Regions from separate parts of the Virgibacillus byunsanensis genome, predicted to be linked through region 2. Evidence: a T-box and tRNA genes for the amino acid it is inferred to sense, from the RefSeq annotation. Region 2 holds a T-box; the other holds one or more tRNA genes.
What was found. The T-box of region 2 lies ahead of glyQ (glycine--tRNA ligase subunit alpha). A T-box ahead of a tRNA ligase gene usually reads a tRNA of that ligase, here a tRNA-Gly.
Positions count from the first base shown of each region.

Region 1: it encodes a tRNA-Gly, which carries the amino acid that the T-box ahead of glyQ (glycine--tRNA ligase subunit alpha) is inferred to sense. The anticodon was not compared.

Region 1 covers NZ_JBHTKJ010000008.1:536-10,753, forward strand. The annotation lists gene ACFQ3N_RS04015 (S9 family peptidase) at 131-2,131, opposite strand; gene ACFQ3N_RS04020 (DNA topology modulation protein) at 2,210-2,740, opposite strand; gene dat (D-amino-acid transaminase) at 2,844-3,719, opposite strand; gene ACFQ3N_RS04030 (Crp/Fnr family transcriptional regulator) at 3,878-4,567, shown strand; tRNA gene ACFQ3N_RS04035 (tRNA-Gly) at 4,860-4,933, shown strand; gene ACFQ3N_RS04040 (ABC-ATPase domain-containing protein) at 5,117-6,820, shown strand; gene queG (tRNA epoxyqueuosine(34) reductase QueG) at 6,837-7,985, shown strand; gene ACFQ3N_RS04050 (methylated-DNA--[protein]-cysteine S-methyltransferase) at 8,009-8,524, shown strand; gene ACFQ3N_RS04055 (IS200/IS605 family accessory protein TnpB-related protein) at 8,969-9,283, shown strand; gene ACFQ3N_RS04060 (hypothetical protein) at 9,317-9,541, shown strand; gene ACFQ3N_RS04065 (DUF5316 family protein) at 9,648-9,788, shown strand; gene ACFQ3N_RS04070 (amidase domain-containing protein) at 9,841-10,218, shown strand, end outside.
Region 2 covers NZ_JBHTKJ010000021.1:54,112-64,329, reverse strand. The annotation lists gene era (GTPase Era) at 1-865, shown strand, start outside; gene ACFQ3N_RS08935 (YqzL family protein) at 962-1,111, shown strand; gene recO (DNA repair protein RecO) at 1,155-1,898, shown strand; T-box leader at 1,961-2,136, shown strand; gene glyQ (glycine--tRNA ligase subunit alpha) at 2,500-3,384, shown strand; gene glyS (glycine--tRNA ligase subunit beta) at 3,385-5,469, shown strand; gene ACFQ3N_RS08915 (helix-turn-helix transcriptional regulator) at 5,613-6,242, shown strand; gene ACFQ3N_RS08910 (pyruvate, water dikinase regulatory protein) at 6,261-7,064, shown strand; gene dnaG (DNA primase) at 7,558-9,366, shown strand; gene rpoD (RNA polymerase sigma factor RpoD) at 9,398-10,218, shown strand, end outside.

The DNA of each region.
Region 1 (10,218 bases), on a different contig from region 2:
GATCAACAGCTACAATTATAGATCAAAATCCACTCATTATAGATTAATAGTACGCCATCTCTAATTAACCCAAACCAGCAAAAAAAGCTGACGCACCCATTACGGGCACGTCAGCCAATCTTCAGCAATCTTACAAGTATTCCTCAAACCAGCGGCAAATGTGGTTTAAGCGTTCGATTCTCATTTCAGGCTTACCGCTTCGGCTTAGTTCATGGTTTGAACCAGGGAAGCGCACAAATTCAACTTCTTTCCGCAAGTGCTTCAGCGTTATGAAAAGCTGTTCGCCTTGTTCAACTGGACAACGGAAGTCTTGTTCACCATGTAAAATTAACAATGGTGTCTCTACATTTTCGGCATATTTTAATGGCGAGATTTCCCATAGTTTAGTAGGGTCATCTAATAAGTTAAGACCATGCTCCCATTTCGTAAAGAAGAAACCAATGTCACTTACACCGTAGAAACTTAACCAGTTGGAAATAGAACGTTGTGTAACAGCTGCTTTAAATCGGTTTGTATGGCCGACAATCCAGTTTGTCATAAAGCCGCCATAGCTTCCGCCTGTAACTCCCAGACGATCTTCATCGATAAAGTCATACGCATCAAGTACATAATCAACTGCACGCATTAAGTCGGTATAGTCTTTTCCGCCATAATCGGTACGACATGCGTCAACGAATTCCTGTCCGTATCCATGGCTTCCACGTGGGTTAGTGTATAGGACAACATACCCTTTTGCTGCTAGTAATTGCATTTCATGGAAAAATGTTTGACCATACATCGCATGTGGTCCACCATGAATTTCTAAAACGAATGGGTGTTTCTTGCCTTCTTCAAAGCCATAAGGACGTAACAACCATCCTTGGATTTCCCATCCATCTTCAGCTGTTATCGTTAAGGTTTCTGGTTCACTTAAGGAAACCTCGCTTAGGAAATCTGTATTGGAATTTGTTAGTCGTACTAATTCGCTATCCTGCTTTAGTTGATAAAAATTACATGGATTTGTTGGTGTACTGATTCCTAGAACAAAGGAATCATTAACTTCATTATAGGAAAAACCAAATACATGATTTTCATCTTTGTAGAGTACTTCCAATTCGCTGTTTAATGTTACTTGATACAAGCCAGTTGCACCAAAATCAGTTCCTATGAAGAATAGTTTATTCTCATCTTTAGACCAAACAGGCCCTGTAGTTGATTGACCTAACCTGGTATCTCCGATCATTGAATCACCAAGTTGCATATCCCATTCCTTACTTAAACAGTAACGCTCGCTAGTTGCTACATCAAATACGTACAATTCATTTAAAGTTGCACCCATGTACGCATACTCATGTCCAAAACTAGCAATTTTATTACCACTAGGCGAAAAACATGCGCTGTTATAGGCTCCTTCTCCATCCGTCAGTTTTACTACTTCCTTGGTGGTTAGGTTTATTGTAAACAGATCATTTATAAGTTCATAATCTGCTTCGACATTGAGGTTGGCAGTAAATAATACTAGATTTCCATCAGGTGAGATGTCTTCAACGTTATGGTGAGCATCAGCTGTCGTTAATTGCGTGAATGATTCATTTTCTACATCCAATACAACGATTTGGCTGCGCTTATTATCGTGAAACCCTTGTGCGTCTGATTTATACTTTAATCGATTTACCACTAATGGTTGTTTACTTTTCTCTTCTTTTTCTTTTTGTCGTTCTTCGTTTGAATGTTCCTTCTGGTTTTCTACATCATCGTCTTGATCTAGTGAGGCACTGAAAATAATGTGCTTTCCATCTTTCGACCACTCGGGGCTTGTCGCACCGTTTTTAAATGTGGTAAGCTGTTTTGCCTCCCCCCCCTCTGTTGATAACAACCAAAGCTGTGGAAGGCCACTTCTACTAGACTGAAATACTACTTTTTTTCCATCTGGTGAAAAGCGGGGATTACTGTTCTTTTCTCCGAATGTCCATTGCTTCGCATCACTTTCATGTAAAGACTGAAAAAAGATATTCGATTCATAATCATTATTCTCTGTTGCTTTTGTTGATACATAAGCATATGCACTTCCATCAGGGGTCAACTGAGGGTCACTATGTACAGAAATGTTGGTTAAATCCTCTGCGATTAAAGCACGTTTATCTTTACTCATAAAAAAGCCCTCCTAGGCGATATAGATTTACTAAAGTTCTTATAATTCTAAACTATTTCGAATGACGAATCAATTAGGTTAAACTAATTTTTGCAATTTTGTTTCTTGTCTTACGTTGTTTAGAAAAGCTCTCAATTCTTTCGGTTTTTTGAAAATTAGAATGTTTGTATCTTGAAGGTCTGCTAACCGTTCATAGATAGCAGGAGTTTTAATCTTGTTAAACTGAAGAATCCATTGGAAAAACTCCCAGTCCAATTTTTCAGGACAGTCTTTTCCCATATCTGGTCGTGTTATATTGCGGTATTTAATTCTTCGCTTGGTATTTCCGTACAGACATCTAAACGTGGGATAATGTAAGAATATGACGGTGTCTGCTATTTGCAATCGTAAATCCATTGTACTTCCATAGTTTCCGTCGATAATCCAAGTTTCTTTATTTAAGATATGATTTTGTTCCTCTATCAATGCATCACGTTGGATTGGAGTCCAACCAGGCTTCCAAAAAATAGCATCCAAATGATAAACAGGAATAGTAACTATAGAACCTATTTCTTTAGCTAATGTAGATTTTCCAGCACCACCATTACCGATTATGGCAATTTTTCTCATACGCACCACCTACATAAAAGGATTTTCTAACAGAAGAATTATCTTAACATAATTTTCGGAAAATCACACAAAAAAGAAAACCTTTTGTGCAGGTGACAAAAGGTTAAACAGATTGATTAATTTTATTTATTTTAATAGAAGCATCTTCTTCATATTTTTGTTGTAGTTGCTTGGTAATAGTACCTGGCTTCCCATTCTTTATAGTCGTATTATCGACCTTTACGATTGGCATAATTTCCGAAGTACTACTAGATAAAAATAGTTCGTCTGCCATTGCAATGTCCTCGACAGAAAATCCTTCTTCCATAAAAGGGATATTTAGATCTGAGACAAATTTTTCAACACGCATGCGTACACATCCATGTAGTATTCTATTTGTTGCTGGATGGGTATACACTTTTCCATCTTTAACAAGGTAAACATTAGCAGCGCTGCATTCCGTTATCAAACCATCCATGTGTAAAATAGCTTCATAGCAATTATTTTCTTTTGCCTCTTGTTTTGCTAGAACGTTTGGTAACAGATTCAAACTTTTGATAAAACAATATTCCCAACGAACGTCTCGTGCAGTAATGGTAGATACACCATTTTCTAAATTTGCTAGGTTACGAGATAGGTCTTGTGCATATGCATAAAAGTTCGCTGATACATCTGAAGGAAAAATATGATCGCGTGGAGCGGACCCTCTTGATACTTGCAGATAGACTTTTCCATCTTCTTTCATATTGTTTCGTTCCAGTAGTTCCAGTAATAAATCATTAATTTCTTCTTTTGTAAATGGAAGTGTAATTTTAATTGCCTCTGCTGAACGGAATAATCGATCCACATGTTCGGTGAGTAGATAGTAATTTCCATTGTATATACGAATTACTTCATAAACCCCATCACCAAACTGCAAACCACGTTCTTCAAATGGGTACTTCAAATTATCACGATGTGTGAATTTTGTTTGTGACAAAATAATTGGGTATACAGACATTTTCACAGCCTCCTTAAAGCTTATGAATAGTTTATACTTTCTAAAAACGCTTGTAAATGGTTGATTCACTATTTAGTGATAAAAAAGTGATATCTATCACTGAGATTATTTTTGAGTTCGATATAATAAGGGTATTCAACAAAAGGATGTGGTGTTTGATGGAACCTTTATTAAGTCGACTAGAATCCTATGATTATGACATACTTATGGCTAACTCCAAACAAATATCGGTAGGTAAAGGTGAGTATATTTTTAAAGAAGGAGATCCATCAAACTATTTATATTTCGTACTAAAAGGTGAAATTCGTATCTTTAAATATTTGGGAAAACATAAAGAAATAACTATTTTTACGCGTGGTAAACAGGATGGATTTGGTGAAATCGGTATATTTAGTGGTGAGAAGTATTCTAATTCTGCATTAGCCCAAAAGGACAGCCTCCTATGTTGTATATCAAAAAAAGATATTGAAACCATTCTGTCCCATAATGGTAGATTAGGCATACATGTAACCCAGTGGCTTGCTGAATCATTAGAAGCAAGCAAGGCCAAAATGCGTGATTTTATTGCATTTGGTTCAGAAGGGGCTGTCGCCTCTGTATTTGTTAGGTATTCAAATATGTATGGGATAGTTACCCCTGAAGGCATTCGTATTACAGAACCAATCATGATCCGGGATATTAGCAAACATATTGGAATTTCCAGAGAAACAGTAAGTCGAATTATTAATAAATGGAAAGAAGAAGGTATTATTTCAAATAACAATAAATACTTTCTATTAAAAAATGTAGATTACTTTAAAGAACTACTCTTTTGTGAAAACTGTGGTGTGGAGAATTGCGTCATATAAGGGTAAGGCTGTAATCATAAACGTAAATAGATTACAGCCTAATAAAAAAATAATAGTTTACTATTGATTACTATCCAATGAGTTGTTATAATAAGAATCGTTCACCAAAAAAGGACAAGAAACGCACTTCTTTATCATGCGGGTGTAGTTTAGTGGTAAAACCTCAGCCACGAGCAAAACATCCACCGAGTAAGTTTCGAGTTGCCCCGAAGCATGGACAACCTTGAATATGCTAGTAGATGTAGGGGCATGTCAGTACGTGAACAAAATGCAATAATAAATCTTTTATCATGCGGGTGTAGTTTAGTGGTAAAACCTCAGCCTTCCAAGCTGATGATGAGGGTTCGATTCCCTTCACCCGCTCCATACATATGTCTTAACGCAGTGTTTCGTAATAACTAATTTACGAAGTGTTGCGTTTTTCATTTTCTCCAAAAAACCCCACATTCCCTAAAATAGAAACCCATATAATAACACTTCACTTGAATTAAACTTCTCTAGAATAGTATTCTAAAGAGACATACAAATTAAAAAGTTGAGGGATTTAAGATGAAACAATTAATGCAGCAACTTACACAAATGGATGGAAAAGGATATAAAGCGTATAAAAGTGTTCAAGGTCACTACACATTTGATGATTTTGATTTATATATAGATTATGTGCAAGGTGATCCATTTGCGACTCCTTCTAAAATTCGTGTAACAATTCCAAGTGATAAACGTCCAATTAAGGATGAGTGGCTTCAGACATATGCACGAAAGGTAGCTACAGAAGATGCGCTTGCTCGTGTTATTGGGAAAGCTGTTTCAAGTGACAAACCTTTCATTAAAGGGTCTGGCAAAAGTGGACAGATTCTTTTTGATAAACCTGACCAGGAAATTCTGGAACGAAGTGCTGTACAAATTACTCCAAACAGGACAACTGTGTGCATATCCGTTGGGCTTCCTGCAAATGGACGTCGAATTAATGGAAAAGAAGCTGAAAAACTATTTTCCCAGGCAATCCCGAGCATTATAAACAACTCTATTTTCACTATTACCGATGCACAAATTAACAAAGCTGTTGAGCTCGCTGACCAACAGGAAGCAATTCGTAAGGAAATGCATAAGCATAACTGGATTGCTTTTATTGCTAATGGTTCTATTTTACCAAGAGAAAGCGGGATAAGTAATCGTCCACTGAAAAATGCGGTACCTTTTCAAAGCCCTGCTGAAAATGAGGTGACGATTCGTATTCCATATCAATCTGAACCGTTAAAAGGGATGGCGATCAAAAAGGGAATTACATTAATCGTTGGTGGAGGTTACCATGGAAAGAGTACCATTTTGCAAGCAATTGAACGTGGTGTATACCCTCATTTAAAAGGCGACGGTCGGGAGTATGTTTTAACCGACCCTGATGCTGTGAAGATTCGTGCTGAAGATGGAAGGCAGGTTACAGGTGTGAATATCTCACCATTCATTACTAATTTGCCACACAAGCAGAATACGCAGGTTTTTTCAACAGAAAATGCAAGTGGCAGCACGTCACAGGCAGCTAATGTGATGGAAGCATTGGAAGCTGGTGCAACTACATTATTAATTGATGAGGATACAAGTGCGACGAACTTTATGATTCGTGATCATCGAATGCAGCAGTTAGTAAGTAAAAATAAAGAGCCAATCACCCCATTTATTGATAAAATAAAACAAATGCGGGATCAACTGGATGTGTCTACCATACTCGTTATGGGTGGATCAGGTGATTATTTTTCTGTAGCAGATCGAGTTATCATGATGGAGGCATATATTCCACATGATGTCACCTCAAAAGCAACGGAGATTATGGAAAAATACCCGATCGAACGTGATGCAACAGCTGAAGAGGTGTTTGGTGACATTTCAGCTAGATATTTTCAACAAAATACCCTACAAACGAAAAAAGGTAATCGAGAGAAGACGCAGGCAAAAGGCTTAACAAAGATTTTAATGGGACGCACCGATATAACGTTTGATAGTACCGAGCAATTAGTTGATGCTTCACAAACACGTATGATTGCTGAAATCATACAATTTCTAGATCGAACCAATGGTCTTGGACAGAAATCACTATATGAATTATTAGATGAAATAGATGAGCAAATGAACAAAAAGGGTTTAGCGTCGTTTACCACCTTTAAAAATCAGCATCCTGGTGATATTGCACGTCCACGACGCTATGAAATTGCAGCTGTCCTGAACCGGATTCGGACAGCCACTGTTAAACAAAAATAGAAGGGAGGGTAATTGTATGAATACCGATCAGCTAAAACAAGAGATTATTGCCTACAGCAAAGAAATAGGTATTGATAAAATTGGCTTTGCTTCAGCTGATGTGTTTGGCGAATTAAAAGAAAGACTTAGACGCCAGCAATCATTACAGTATCAGTCAGGCTTTGAAAAAGGGTCAGTGGAAGAACGTACAGAACCACAACGATTATTGCCTGAAGCACAATCGATACTCTCGATTGCAATTGCCTATCCATCCCGAATGAAGGATCCACCAAAAAGTACAAAAGCAGAACGTCGCGGAATTTTTTGCCGTGCATCATGGGGAACAGATTATCATGTTATATTACGTGATCGCCTGGAGAAGCTATCTGCTTTCATTAAAGAAAAAGTTCCAGATGTAGAAAATAAACTGATGGTTGATACAGGCGAGTTATCCGATCGTGCAGTTGCAGAACGTGCTGGAATTGGCTTCAGTGGAAAAAATACGGCAATTATTACACCGGAGTTTGGCTCATATGTTTATTTAGGTGAGTTAATGACGAATATTCCATTTGTACCGGATGAACCAGTTGATGATAGTTGCGGAGAATGTACAAAATGTATTGACGCATGTCCTACTGGAGCGATTGTTCAGGGCGGTCAGTTAAACGCCCAGCGCTGTATAGCATTTTTGACCCAAACAAAAGGCTTCCTGGAAGATGAGTATCGAACAAAGATTGGTAACCGGTTATATGGTTGTGACACATGCCAAGTTGTATGTCCGAAGAATAAGAAGATTGATTTTCATATTCACCCAGAATTGGAACCTGAGAACGAAATTAATAAACCAGTATTAAAGCCAATGCTGCGAATATCAAATCGGGACTTTAAAGAGACATATGGACATATTGCTGGTTCCTGGAGAGGGAAAAAGCCCTTGCAACGTAATGCATTAATCGCCCTTGGTCATTATAAGGACAAAACAGCTGTTGATGAGATGATTGCTGTAATGAGTAATGACCCAAGGCCTGTCATCCGTGGAACAGCAGCATGGGCACTGGGTAAAATTGGTACAGATGAAGCCTTTACAGCAATTAAGAAATCCATGGAAAAAGAACAGGATGAACAAGTATTGTTTGAAATGGAAAAAGGACTGGACTTTCAACAAGAGCTGTCTGCGACGAAATAAATTCAGGAAAAGAGGAATTGTTGATGGGGAAAGTTACACTATATTACGATGAGATGGATTCACCAATAGGCACATTACTGTTGGTTAGTGATGGAGAAAAAGTCGTTCGAATTGAGTTTGGGGCATTGGCTAACTTAACTGACAAAACAAAGAAATGGTTGGGGACCCATTTCGGTGAACCGATATTTGTTCAGCATCCGGAAAAAGTAAGACAAGCTAAAGATGAGCTCATGGAATACTTTGCAGGTAAACGAAAAGAGTTTACCGTTGATTTTAGTTATCATGGAACTCCTTTTCAAAAAAAAGTTTGGCAAGCACTCTTTCGTAAAATACCTTACGGTGAAACCAAAACCTATAAAGATATAGCAGTTGCTGCTGGAAATCCAAAAGCTGTCCGTGCTGTTGGTGGGGCAGTTAATAGAAATCCTTTTTCCATCGTTGTTCCTTGCCACCGGGTTATTGGAACAAATGGAAAAATGGTTGGTTACGGGGGCGGACTAGATAAAAAAGAATATTTACTGGATCACGAGGCTAAGTAACTATGAAACTTTTTCCTATAGTGTTTCGTACTATAAGCAAACAGGATAATCTATAGTTATTCTGTTGTTTTTTTTTAGAAAACCCCTGGCTATGCCGGGGGTAACGCTCTTTCTTTTTAAACACCTGACGGGATTCCTAAGCTTGTATTTCCTTATGGACAAGAGCAAGTTAATAAAGCTATCGACACGCAAGTTTCGTTAAAAGATAAAAAGAAGTACGGAAAGTCTATTTCGTGGTCCGTCGAAGACCACGGTGATCATTATATTTTCAAGTGTATCGTAGATGTACCTGAAAAAGAAGGTGAAAACTACAGCAAAAGGAATGGAGTTATCGGTGTTGACCTGAATGTTGACCATATTGGATGGTCAAACATTAACGCCATTGGTCAGTTTATTAAAAGTGGAGTCCTCCGCTTTGATATTGAAAATAAAAGAAGTGGTCAAATGACAAAAATGATCGAAGCTGAAGCCATCGCTTTGGTAGATATGGCTGTTCGTGAAAAGAAACTACTTGTATTAGAAAAATTAGATACGACAAAATCAAAAGTATCCCATGCATACGGCAATAAAAAAGCAAACCGTCGCATGTCGGCTTTCGCATATGATAAATTCATTTCAGCCATTAAAAACCGCGCTGAAAAAATGAGGATTCACGTTTACGAAGTGAATCCTGCATACACCAGTCAAATCGGTAAAATGAAATATATAAAACGTTTCGGCATTTCGATACATCAAGCAACTTCGTTTGTCATTGCTTGAAGAGCAATGGGTTATAAAGAAAAACTCCCACCAATGTTGCATTCCCTATTACCAGAGAAGATGATAGGTCTGCATCACTGGGCGCAATGGAAGAAAGTCACTACCCTCCTGAAAGACATTCGTACGAGTACATACTATCAATCAGAACTTTTTGACGAAAACCAGTTTCGCGAAAGTGGACTCTTGTTTCGAGGGGCTCTTACAGACTACGAAACAAAAGGAATGGATAAGTTGAAAAGTAGAAAAACCACAGCCTAGTTGAACGGGCTATGGTATTCTAGGAATCTACTTGGGTTCTTAGCTTTCTCCTTTTGGGAGTCCCCTTCCCCGAAATTTCATTAGAAATTTAGGTGGGGGGTAGTTCATTAGTGGGCAACAAGTAAGAGCTAACTATCATACAGAAACTAGAGAAGACAGGGAAAAACGGACAAGGACAATGTTGATATTAGGAATTATTGGTCTGCCACATGTAATTGTAGGAGCGTTACTCCTTCTTACAATATAATATGCTTTTGACAAGCATTCTCTCCATATACTCTTAATGGAGGGGATTTTTTATGGAAAAATTAGCGAATATCTGGCTCGATTTCTTACAGTCAGAACCGAAAAATGATACATGGTGGGATAGGAAAAAGAAATTATGTGATGTACGACAAGCGGAGATGGTGCGAATCAATGGAAAAGGGCGAATTTTTCACACGTTACAGTATGACAGAGAAATAAACTACCATTATTTACTTCATTTATCCATGTTAGTGAAGCAAAACGATTACATGTATTTAGAGGAGCAGGTTATTCCTTATCAGTTTCGTGTTATTAATGGCGAGGTTATCGACCATCAGGAAATGGAGAAGCCGATTGTATTAAGTGGCAATACAGTAATGCCTGAAATTACGAGGGATTTATCAAAGCAACGATTTTCCTATAATAGACTT
Region 2 (10,218 bases):
TGGTAGACCAAATGTAGGGAAGTCTACATTCATGAATCATGTTATAGGTCAAAAAATTGCTATTATGAGTGATAAAGCTCAAACTACCCGAAACAAGATCCAAGGTGTTTTAACAGAAAAAGATGCACAATATGTTTTTATAGACACACCAGGAATTCATAAACCTAAGCACCGTCTAGGTGATTTTATGGTTAAAATTGCTGAGGATACATTAAATGAAGTTGATGCTATCTTATTTATGATTAATGCCAAGGAAGGTTATGGTAAAGGAGATCAATATATCATAGATCGATTACAACAAGTAAACCGCCCTGTATTTTTGATCCTAAATAAGATCGATTTGGTCCATCCAGATGAATTATTTCCGTTAATAGACCTTTATAAAAACAAGTATAACTTCGAGGAAATTATTCCTATTTCAGCACTACAAGGAAATAATGTAAAACATTTGCTTAATGTCATAAAAACCCACTTACCTGAAGGGCCACAATATTACCCAGAAGATCAGGTTACGGACCATCCTGAAAGGTTTATTATTGGTGAGCTTATTCGTGAAAAAGTGTTACAATTAACTAGAGAAGAAATACCTCATTCCATTGCAGTAGTTATTGAAAACATTGAAACAAGAGATTCAGATGCAGTTTTCATTCAAGCCTCTATCATTACCGAAAGGAAAACACAAAAAGGTATTTTAATTGGTAAACAAGGAAGTATGTTGAAAAACATTGGAAAAAATGCTCGAAAAGATATTGAAGCGTTACTGGGATCAAAAGTATATTTAGAGTTATGGGTAAAGGTACAGAAAGATTGGCGTAATAAGCAAAGTCAACTAAAAGAATATGGTTTTCGTAGTGATGAATATTAAACATGGTAAAATTTATTACTAATTGTTTTGTTATCTGTGGTCATCCTAATAACAAGTACTTTTTCAAACATGCTATAAAGAAAGGTGGGGTTTCTTGTGATCGACTTTACGTGGAAATTATTTAGTCAAACAGGAAACATTGATACCTATTTACTATTGAAAGAGTTAGAAACTGAACCAAATTCAAATGAATCAAACGTAGAAATGGAAAATCAAGAAGTGTCACCACTAGATACTAATTTGTAAATTTAAATGTTATTGCTAAAGAGATAGGGAAAGGTGAAACTGTGTGCTCGAAAAAATAGATGGTATTGTGATAAAAACACAAGATTATGGGGAAACGCACAAGATCGTAACATTATTTACGAAAAAGTTAGGCAAGATATCTGCCATTGCACGGGGAGCTAAAAAACCAAAAAGTCGAATGGCTGCAGTAACGCAGCCATTCATATATGGTGAATTTTTTATTTACGTAAATACAGGGTTAAGCACTATTCAGCAGGGAGAAATGATTAATTCATTTCGTTTTATTCGAGAAGATATCATTAAGACAGCCTATGCCGCTTATATTACAGAATTGACAGATAAACTCTTTGACACGCATGCTCCAGATGCCTATATTTATGATCAATTGTTTCAAACATTAACCTGGATAGCTGAGAAAGAAGATGCTGAAATACCGCTAATGATGTATGAATTAAAACTTTTTAAAAAAGGCGGGTTTGCTCCTGTGGTAGACCATTGTGTGAATTGTGGAAATAAAGATTCACCATTTGTATTTTCAGTTTCAGAAGGCGGCCTATTATGTAACAGTTGTAAGTATATGGATGAACGTGCAACAACGCTCCTAAATTCTATTGCAAATTTACTGCGGGTCTTTTCTGTAGTTGGAGTGGAACAAATAGGAACGATTTCTGTGAAAGAGGAAAACAGAAAAGTACTGCGACATATTTTAGATACATATTATGACCAGTATGGTGGTTATTTTTTGAAGTCAAAAAAGTTTCTGAATCAACTTGATAAATTGTCCTAGGTATATTTAGTTGACAAGATGTTGTTCATAAAGTATTATTTGAACAGATTTTAGTTAGATAGTAAATTGCAGTGAAAGAGATTAGTACTTATTGATATCTATTTAAAAAGCGAATCCAGGAAAGTGAAAGCTGGATAATAGAACGATAAGGAAGGCACTCTGGAGTAATTGTTGTATAAAGTGGCTCTATTTAATAGAGCAAATAGGGTGGAACCGCGGGTAAAGTCCCGTCCCTATGTCTTTTTATAGACATAGGGACGGGATTTTTTATTGTCTAGGAAATTATAAAATTAGGAGCCTGTGGATAATTTATTTACTGCTTAAGCCACGTCCAGCTCCAGCGCCCAGCGACTAGTGGGCTTCCTGATCCTCCTTACGATAAGTCAACATCGATTCGCTACCGCTCTTCGTGTTTCCTTTATCTCATGCGGATAAGTCCAGCCCATACGTCGCTAAACGGGCGCTTGCGCTTTTGTTCTTTTTTAGCAGACAGGAAATTATAAATCTTTCCTACTGCATAAGTACAACCAAGGCTTTTGCCATAAAGGTTGTAAAACAGGGTTTTAAGAAATTAAGGTTTAAATGACGGGAGGATATAATCATGAAGAATATTCAAGAAATGATATTAACGCTACAAAAACATTGGTCTGATCAGAACTGCATCTTAATGCAAGCCTACGATGTTGAAAAAGGTGCAGGTACCATGTCTCCAATGACTTTACTACGAAGTTTAGGACCTGAGCCCTGGAATGTAGCATATGTTGAACCATCGAGAAGACCTGCTGATGGAAGATATGGTAAAAACCCTAATCGTTTATATCAACATCACCAATTTCAGGTCATTATGAAACCATCTCCAGATAATATACAAGAATTATATTTGGAGTCATTAAAGGCACTCGGCATTGATCCATTGAAACATGATATCCGTTTTGTAGAAGATAACTGGGAAAACCCAACCTTAGGTGCTGCCGGCTTAGGGTGGGAAGTGTGGCTTGATGGAATGGAAATTACGCAATTCACTTATTTTCAGCAAATTGGAGGATTGGAAGCCAATCCAGTCGCGGTAGAATTAACCTATGGGATCGAACGCTTGGCGTCTTATATACAGGATAAGGAAGATGTTTTTGATTTAGAATGGACTAACGGAGTTACAGTAAGAGATATATTCTTCCAACCTGAATATGAACATTCAACTTATACATTTGAAGAGTCAAATACAGATATGCTTTTCCAACTATTTTCTATGTATGAACAAGAAGCGAAAGTAACGATGGAAAAAGGTTTAGTTTTTCCGGCATATGATTACGTTTTAAAATGTTCACATACCTTTAATTTGCTCGATGCAAAAGGTGTTATTTCAGTAACAGAACGTACGGGGTATATTTCGAGAATCCGCAATTTAGCACGTAATATTGCAAAAGCATATGTTGCAGAACGCGAACGACTTGGTTTTCCGATGTTACCAAAAGAGGAGGATAAATAAATGACGAAGGATGTGTTATTTGAAATAGGATTAGAAGAATTGCCAGCTAGATTTGTTGACCATGCAGAAAAACAGCTAGCAGAAAAAACAAAAGACTGGTTAAATGAATTACGTATTGCGTATGACTCTCTTGTCTCTTACTCTACACCAAGAAGACTTGCCGTTTTGGTGAGGGGTGTTGCAGAGGAGCAAACTACTATTGAAGAAGAAGCAAAAGGACCTACCGAAAAAATAGCCAAAGATGCAGATGGTAATTGGACGAAGGCAGCAATTGGTTTTACAAAAGGAAAAGGTAAAACCACAAATGATATATATACAAAAGAGATAAAAGGTACTACTTATATATTTGTGAAAAATAATATTGAAGGCAAACAAACCGCTGAACTGTTACCATCGTTCAAAATAATTATAGAAGCTATTACCTTTCCAAAGAATATGAGATGGGCAACACAATCCATGAGATATGCTAGGCCGATCCGCTGGTTGGTAGCCTTATATGATGAAACAGTTATCTCTTTAGAAATTGCCAACGTAAGTACAAGTAATACAACGTACGGACACCGGTTCCTTGGAGAGCAAATTACTTTAGATACACCAATAGATTATGAAAATAAATTAAAGGATAACTATGTCATCGTAGATCCAAATGCCCGTCAGAAACTTATTCTAAACGGTATTAGAAATATAGAAAATCAAGAAAACGTCCAAATCCCAATTGATGAGAAGTTACTTAATGAAGTACGAAATTTGGTGGAGTATCCTACTGTATTCATGGGTACGTTTAAAGAGCAATTTTTATCAATTCCATCAGATGTATTAATAATATCTATGAAAGAACATCAACGGTATTTTCCAGTAAAATCAAGTGATGGAAAGCTTCTTCCTTACTTCGTTGGTGTTAGAAATGGAGATGATTACGCCCTTGAATCGGTAACAAAAGGGAACGAAAAAGTGTTACATGCACGTTTATCAGATGCTCAATTCTTCTATGAAGAAGATCTAAAACATTCCATCGAATTTTATTTAGAAAAGTTAGAAAAAGTTGTTTTTCAGGAGAAGCTTGGAACCATTAGTGATAAAGTTCAACGGGTTGTGCAAATGACGGAGAAATTGTCTCATTTATTAAATACTGACAACGCAACAACTCGTAATGCAGCTAGAACAGCAGCAATATGTAAATTTGATTTAACTACAAATATGGTAAATGAATTTACTGAGTTACAAGGTGTAATTGGAGAAACATATGCAAATCATTTTGGAGAAGATGCTAAAGTAGCCCAGGCAATTGCTGAGCATTATAAACCAGTTCACTCAGATGACAATTTACCTGCTTCAGTTGAGGGAGCAATTGTTAGTATCGCTGATAAGTTAGATACAATTGTAGGTTGTCTATCAGTAGGGCTTATTCCAACAGGTTCACAGGATCCATATGGACTAAGAAGACAAGCAGTAGGGATATTGAAAATAGTAAAGGAAAACGAGTGGAATGTTTCGATTGAAACACTACTGGATATTGCTCAACAGGTATATCAACAATTGAATTTTGATCAAATAGATTATGGGAAAGTGTTACTTGAACTGCACGACTTTTTCCAATTACGCGCCACCCACCTGTTAAAAGAAGAGGGAATTGAACAAGATGTTATTCAATCTGTATTAGACAAAAGGATTGGTATGATCGGCTATACTATGGAAAAAGCAAGTGTATTATCGTCAAAACGTAATGATGATACATTTAAGCATATCCAAGAAGCACTTGTTCGAATCTTAAACTTATCGAAAAAAGCGCAAGAAACGACTATAAACCCTGTTCTATTTGAGACTTCTTCAGAAAAAGAGCTGTTTCGTAAATTTGAATTGATTCAAGAATCTTACCATGATGTTAATGGAAAGTTAGATGCAGCGAAGTCACTGGAGGAATTAGGTAAATTAGCTGTGCCAATCCATTCTTTCTTCGATCATAATATGGTTATGGCTGATGAGGAAGAAGTGCGCAATAATCGATTAGCACTAGTTAAGAGTATAGCTGATTTAATAGAAGATTTTGCTGATCTTTCCTTAATTGAATGGAAACAGCAGTTTTAGAAGAGACAATGCGCCCTATCTTCGGAAAAGACTCGTTTCGAAACAGTTTTTTAACACTAATTAATATAACACGTTTCCCTATTCACTCTATTTAGGCTATAATATTAGTAAATAGTATGTCATATTTACTGGGTGGTGAAGAAGTGGAATTATCAAAAAGACAAGAACAGATAATAGGGATCGTCAAACAGGACGGACCTATTACAGGTGAAAATATTGCAGAACAGTTAGGCCTCACTAGGGCTACTTTAAGACCAGACTTAGCTATCCTTACAATGGCAGGTTTTTTAGACGCTAGACCACGGGTGGGTTATTTCTATACAGGGAAAACGGGTTCAGAACTCCTAACTGAAAAGATAAGTAAATTCAAAGTTCATGAATATCAATCCGTTCCCATAGTAGTTAAGGAAGATGCTTCTGTCTATGATGCAATATCCACTATGTTTTTAGAAGATGTAGGTACTTTATTTGTTGTTGGTGAACATGCATGTCTAACAGGAGTACTATCCCGTAAGGATTTGTTAAGAGCGAGCATTGGTACGCAAGACTTAAATGCTGTGCCAGTTCATATTATTATGACAAGAATGCCTAATATAACAGTATGCAGAAAAGAAGATTTATTGTTAGATGTCGCTAGTAAACTAATTACTAAGCAAATTGATGGAATACCAGTAGTTAAAGATACGGATCTAGGTTTGGAAGTTGTGGGTAGGATTACGAAAACAACTATTACTAAAGTGTTTGTAGAATTAATTACGGATAATCATATATAGGAAGAGAGGAGCATAAACATGGTTGTTAAACCACTTGTTTACGTTTTATCTGATTCTGTTGGAGAAACAGCTGAATTGGTAATTAAAGCTGGATTAAGTCAATTTAATAATGGAGAATACAAAATACAAAGAATTCCGTATGTTGAAGATGAAGGAACAATTGATGAAACATTACAAATTGCCAAAGAACAGCAAGGCATTATTGGTTTCACCTTAGTTGATCCGAGACTTCGGGAGTATACAAATAAGCGAGCAAAAGAATTAAATATTGAAGCAATTGATATAATGGGGCCGATGATGAAATCAATGGAGCGTGTTTTTGAAAACTCTCCACGCTTAGAACCAGGATTAGTCCATAAATTAGATGAGGACTATTTCAAACGAGTAGAAGCGATTGAGTTTGCTGTTAAATACGATGATGGAAGAGACCCGCGTGGTATAGCAAGGGCTGATATTATCTTGGTTGGCATTTCTCGTACTTCTAAAACGCCTTTATCACAATACTTAGCTCATAAGCGCTTAAAGGTTGCCAACGTTCCAATTGTTCCTGAAGTGGATCCACCTGAAGAATTGTTTGAAGTGGACCCATCTAAGTGTATTGGATTACAGATAAGTCCTGAGAAATTATTTGATATTAGAAAAGAACGACTAAAAGCATTAGGTCTTGGCGATCAAGCAACATATGCAAATTTATCAAGAATAAAAGAGGAATTGGAATACTTTGAAAAAGTTGTTCATAAAATTGGATGTAGTGTAATTGATGTTTCACATAAGGCTGTTGAAGAAACGGCTAATACTATTTTGCAAATGATAAAAAAATAAAACTCTACTAAATAGGAAACATTCTACAGATTTTCTGTAGAGTGTTTTCCTTTGGTAAGATTTTAAATATAAGTATTTTTATTAGCAATTTATCAATTATTGTATTATAATCATTTATTGTGCAAAAATATAGAAAACCTTCCTATAAAATTTATTTTATTGAAATGATTAATGTCGTATATTCTGAAAAATAAGACATTAATAAACAGGAAGGATTCTAATTCACTTATGTAGAATAGAAGAACAAAGGAAGAATGATTGAGTTGCTAACCAATTGTTAAGGGGGTTTATATATTAACTCCAAGAGGTACAATACGTAATATGGGACATGTGTTTACTAAAGACAAATGAACAAATTATGACCAGGAAAGATCCTTCTAAGATTAAAATACATTATAGAAGGAAATTTTTTTCGGGTAATAAAAGAATATTGTCGAATCATGAAGGATTTTCTTTATTCAGTCTCGAATACAAGTAAAGCATGGTGGTTAAGATGGCAAACCAAATACCTGAGGAAACTATTGATGACATTCGAAAAGCCAATGATATAGTGGATGTTATCGGCGAATATGTACAATTAAAAAAACAAGGCAGGAACTATTTTGGGCTTTGTCCATTTCATGGTGAGAAAACCCCTTCCTTTTCAGTCACGCAGGAAAAACAAATTTTTCATTGTTTTGGTTGTGGAAAAGGGGGAAACGTGGTTACGTTTTTAATGGAAATGGAAAACTACTCTTTTCATGAAGCGATATTGTTCTTGGCTGACCGAAGTGGTGTGACATTACCAGAAGGAAGTTATAAACAAGAAAGTTCGCTTACACCTGAGAATCAAACAATATTATCGGCTAGTGAATGGTTAACTAAGCTTTATCATCATTTATTACGTTATACAAAGGATGGAAAAGAGGGCTATCAATATTTTAAAGATCGAGGAATAAGTGATGAAATTGTAGATTTATTCCAACTTGGTTTCGCACCAAATGTAAAGGATTTTACTGCGGAGTTTCTTAAAAAAAAAGGTTTTCATCAACAAGTACTTGTTAAAGCGGGTTTACTCACATTGCAAGAGGATGGCAATGTAACAGATCGGTTCAGAGGTAGAGTAATATTTCCAATTAGGAACCATCTAGGTAAGACCATTGGATTTAGTGGCCGAACTGTGGTTGATCAAGAACCCAAATACTTAAATAGCTCTGAAAGTGAACTTTTTCAAAAAGGTAAAACATTATATAATTTTGATTTAGCAAAGAAGCATATTCGAAAACAAAATGAGGCTGTTTTGTTTGAAGGGTATATGGACGTTATATCAGCTTACCAGGCAGGGATTAAAAACGGTATAGCTACTATGGGAACTTCTTTAACCGAAAATCAAGCTAAATTATTAAAACGATATGTGGACACCGTTATTATCTGCTATGATGCTGATGATGCAGGTATAGATGCAACCTTTAAAGTTGCAAGTCTTTTACGGAAAATTGGATTCCAGGTGAAAATAGCAAATTTAAAGAATAATTTAGATCCAGATGAATTTATTAAACAGTATGGTGCAGATTCATTTATAAATGAAGTAATTAAAGCAAGCCACACATATATGAGCTTTTATATGCGGTATTTGAAAAAAAATTACAACCTTAGTTTAGAAGGAGACCGCATTAAATATATTGAAACTGTTTTAAAGCAAATTGCAGGGATTGAGAGCTCAGTTGAAAGGGAATATTACTTAAAAGAGCTTAGTAATGAATATAATGTAACAATGGACACACTAGTTGAAGAAATTCAAGCTCATCGTCAAAAGATGGGTGTTCATAAGGATAAGAGAGAAAAGAACAGATATACTAATAGGGCAACTAATAATTATCAATCAAAAAAATTACTACCGGCTTTTCATAATGCTGAAAGACAGCTGATTGCATATATGTTGCAAGATATAGCCATAACTGATAAAGTGCAGGAGGAAATAGGAGCATCCTTTAATATAGATGAGCATAAAATAGTTGTTACCCACTTGTATGCTTACTATGAAGAAGGAAATCCTGCTGATGTTAGTTTGTTTGTAGAAAAATTGACAGACGAAACATTGAAGCAGTTAGTAATTGAAATTGCAATGATTCCTGTTTATGACAATATAAGTGATCAGGAAATTAACGATTATATAAGAATAATTAATGCTGAGAGTAATGATATAGCAAATATAAATCAACTCAAACAACAACAAAAAATAGCTGAACAAGAAAATGATCCAATAAAGGCAGCACAAATAGCTATGCAAATTATTGAAATCCGTAAACAATTACTAAATTGAATGATTATGTAGTCTGGAAGGAGGGGGACTCATGGCCGAAAAAAAATTATCACAAACGAAAGAAAATGAAGGTGAGCTAACACTCGACCAAGCAAAAGAACAATTGCTTGAGTTAGGTAAAAAGCGGGGTGCATTAGCTTACGAAGAAGTAGCTGATCGTTTGTCTAATTTCGAAATTGAATCTGAACAAATGGACGAGTTTTATGGGTACCTAGCGGAACAAGGTGTAGAGGTAATTGGTGAGTCAGATGAAGATCCAAAAATGCAACAAATAGCAAAAGAAGAGGAATTTGATCTGAACGACTTAAGTGTACCACTAGGTATTAAAATAAATGATCCTGTTCGGATGTATTTAAAGGAAATAGGAAGAGTCGACTTATTATCAGCTGCAGAAGAAATTAACCTAGCTCATCGAATTGAAAATGGTGAAGATGAAGCGAAAAGACGTCTTGCTGAAGCAAACCTTCGACTTGTTGTAAGTATAGCCAAGCGTTATGTTGGACGTGGAATGCTATTCTTAGATTTGATTCAGGAAGGTAATATGGGATTAATTAAAGCTGTAGAAAAATTCGATTACCGTAAAGGATTCAAATTCAGTACGTATGCTACGTGGTGGATCCGTCAGGCCATAACAAGAGCAATTGCAGATCAAGCAAGAACTATACGCATACCTGTTCATATGGTTGAAACTATTAATAAGCTTATTCGTGTTCAACGTCAATTACTACAGGACTTAGGGAGGGAACCGACTCCAGAAGAAATTGGCTTGGAAATGGAACTGTCTCCTGATAAAGTTCGAGATATTTTAAAGATTGCGCAAGAACCAGTGTCATTAGAGACACCAATTGGAGA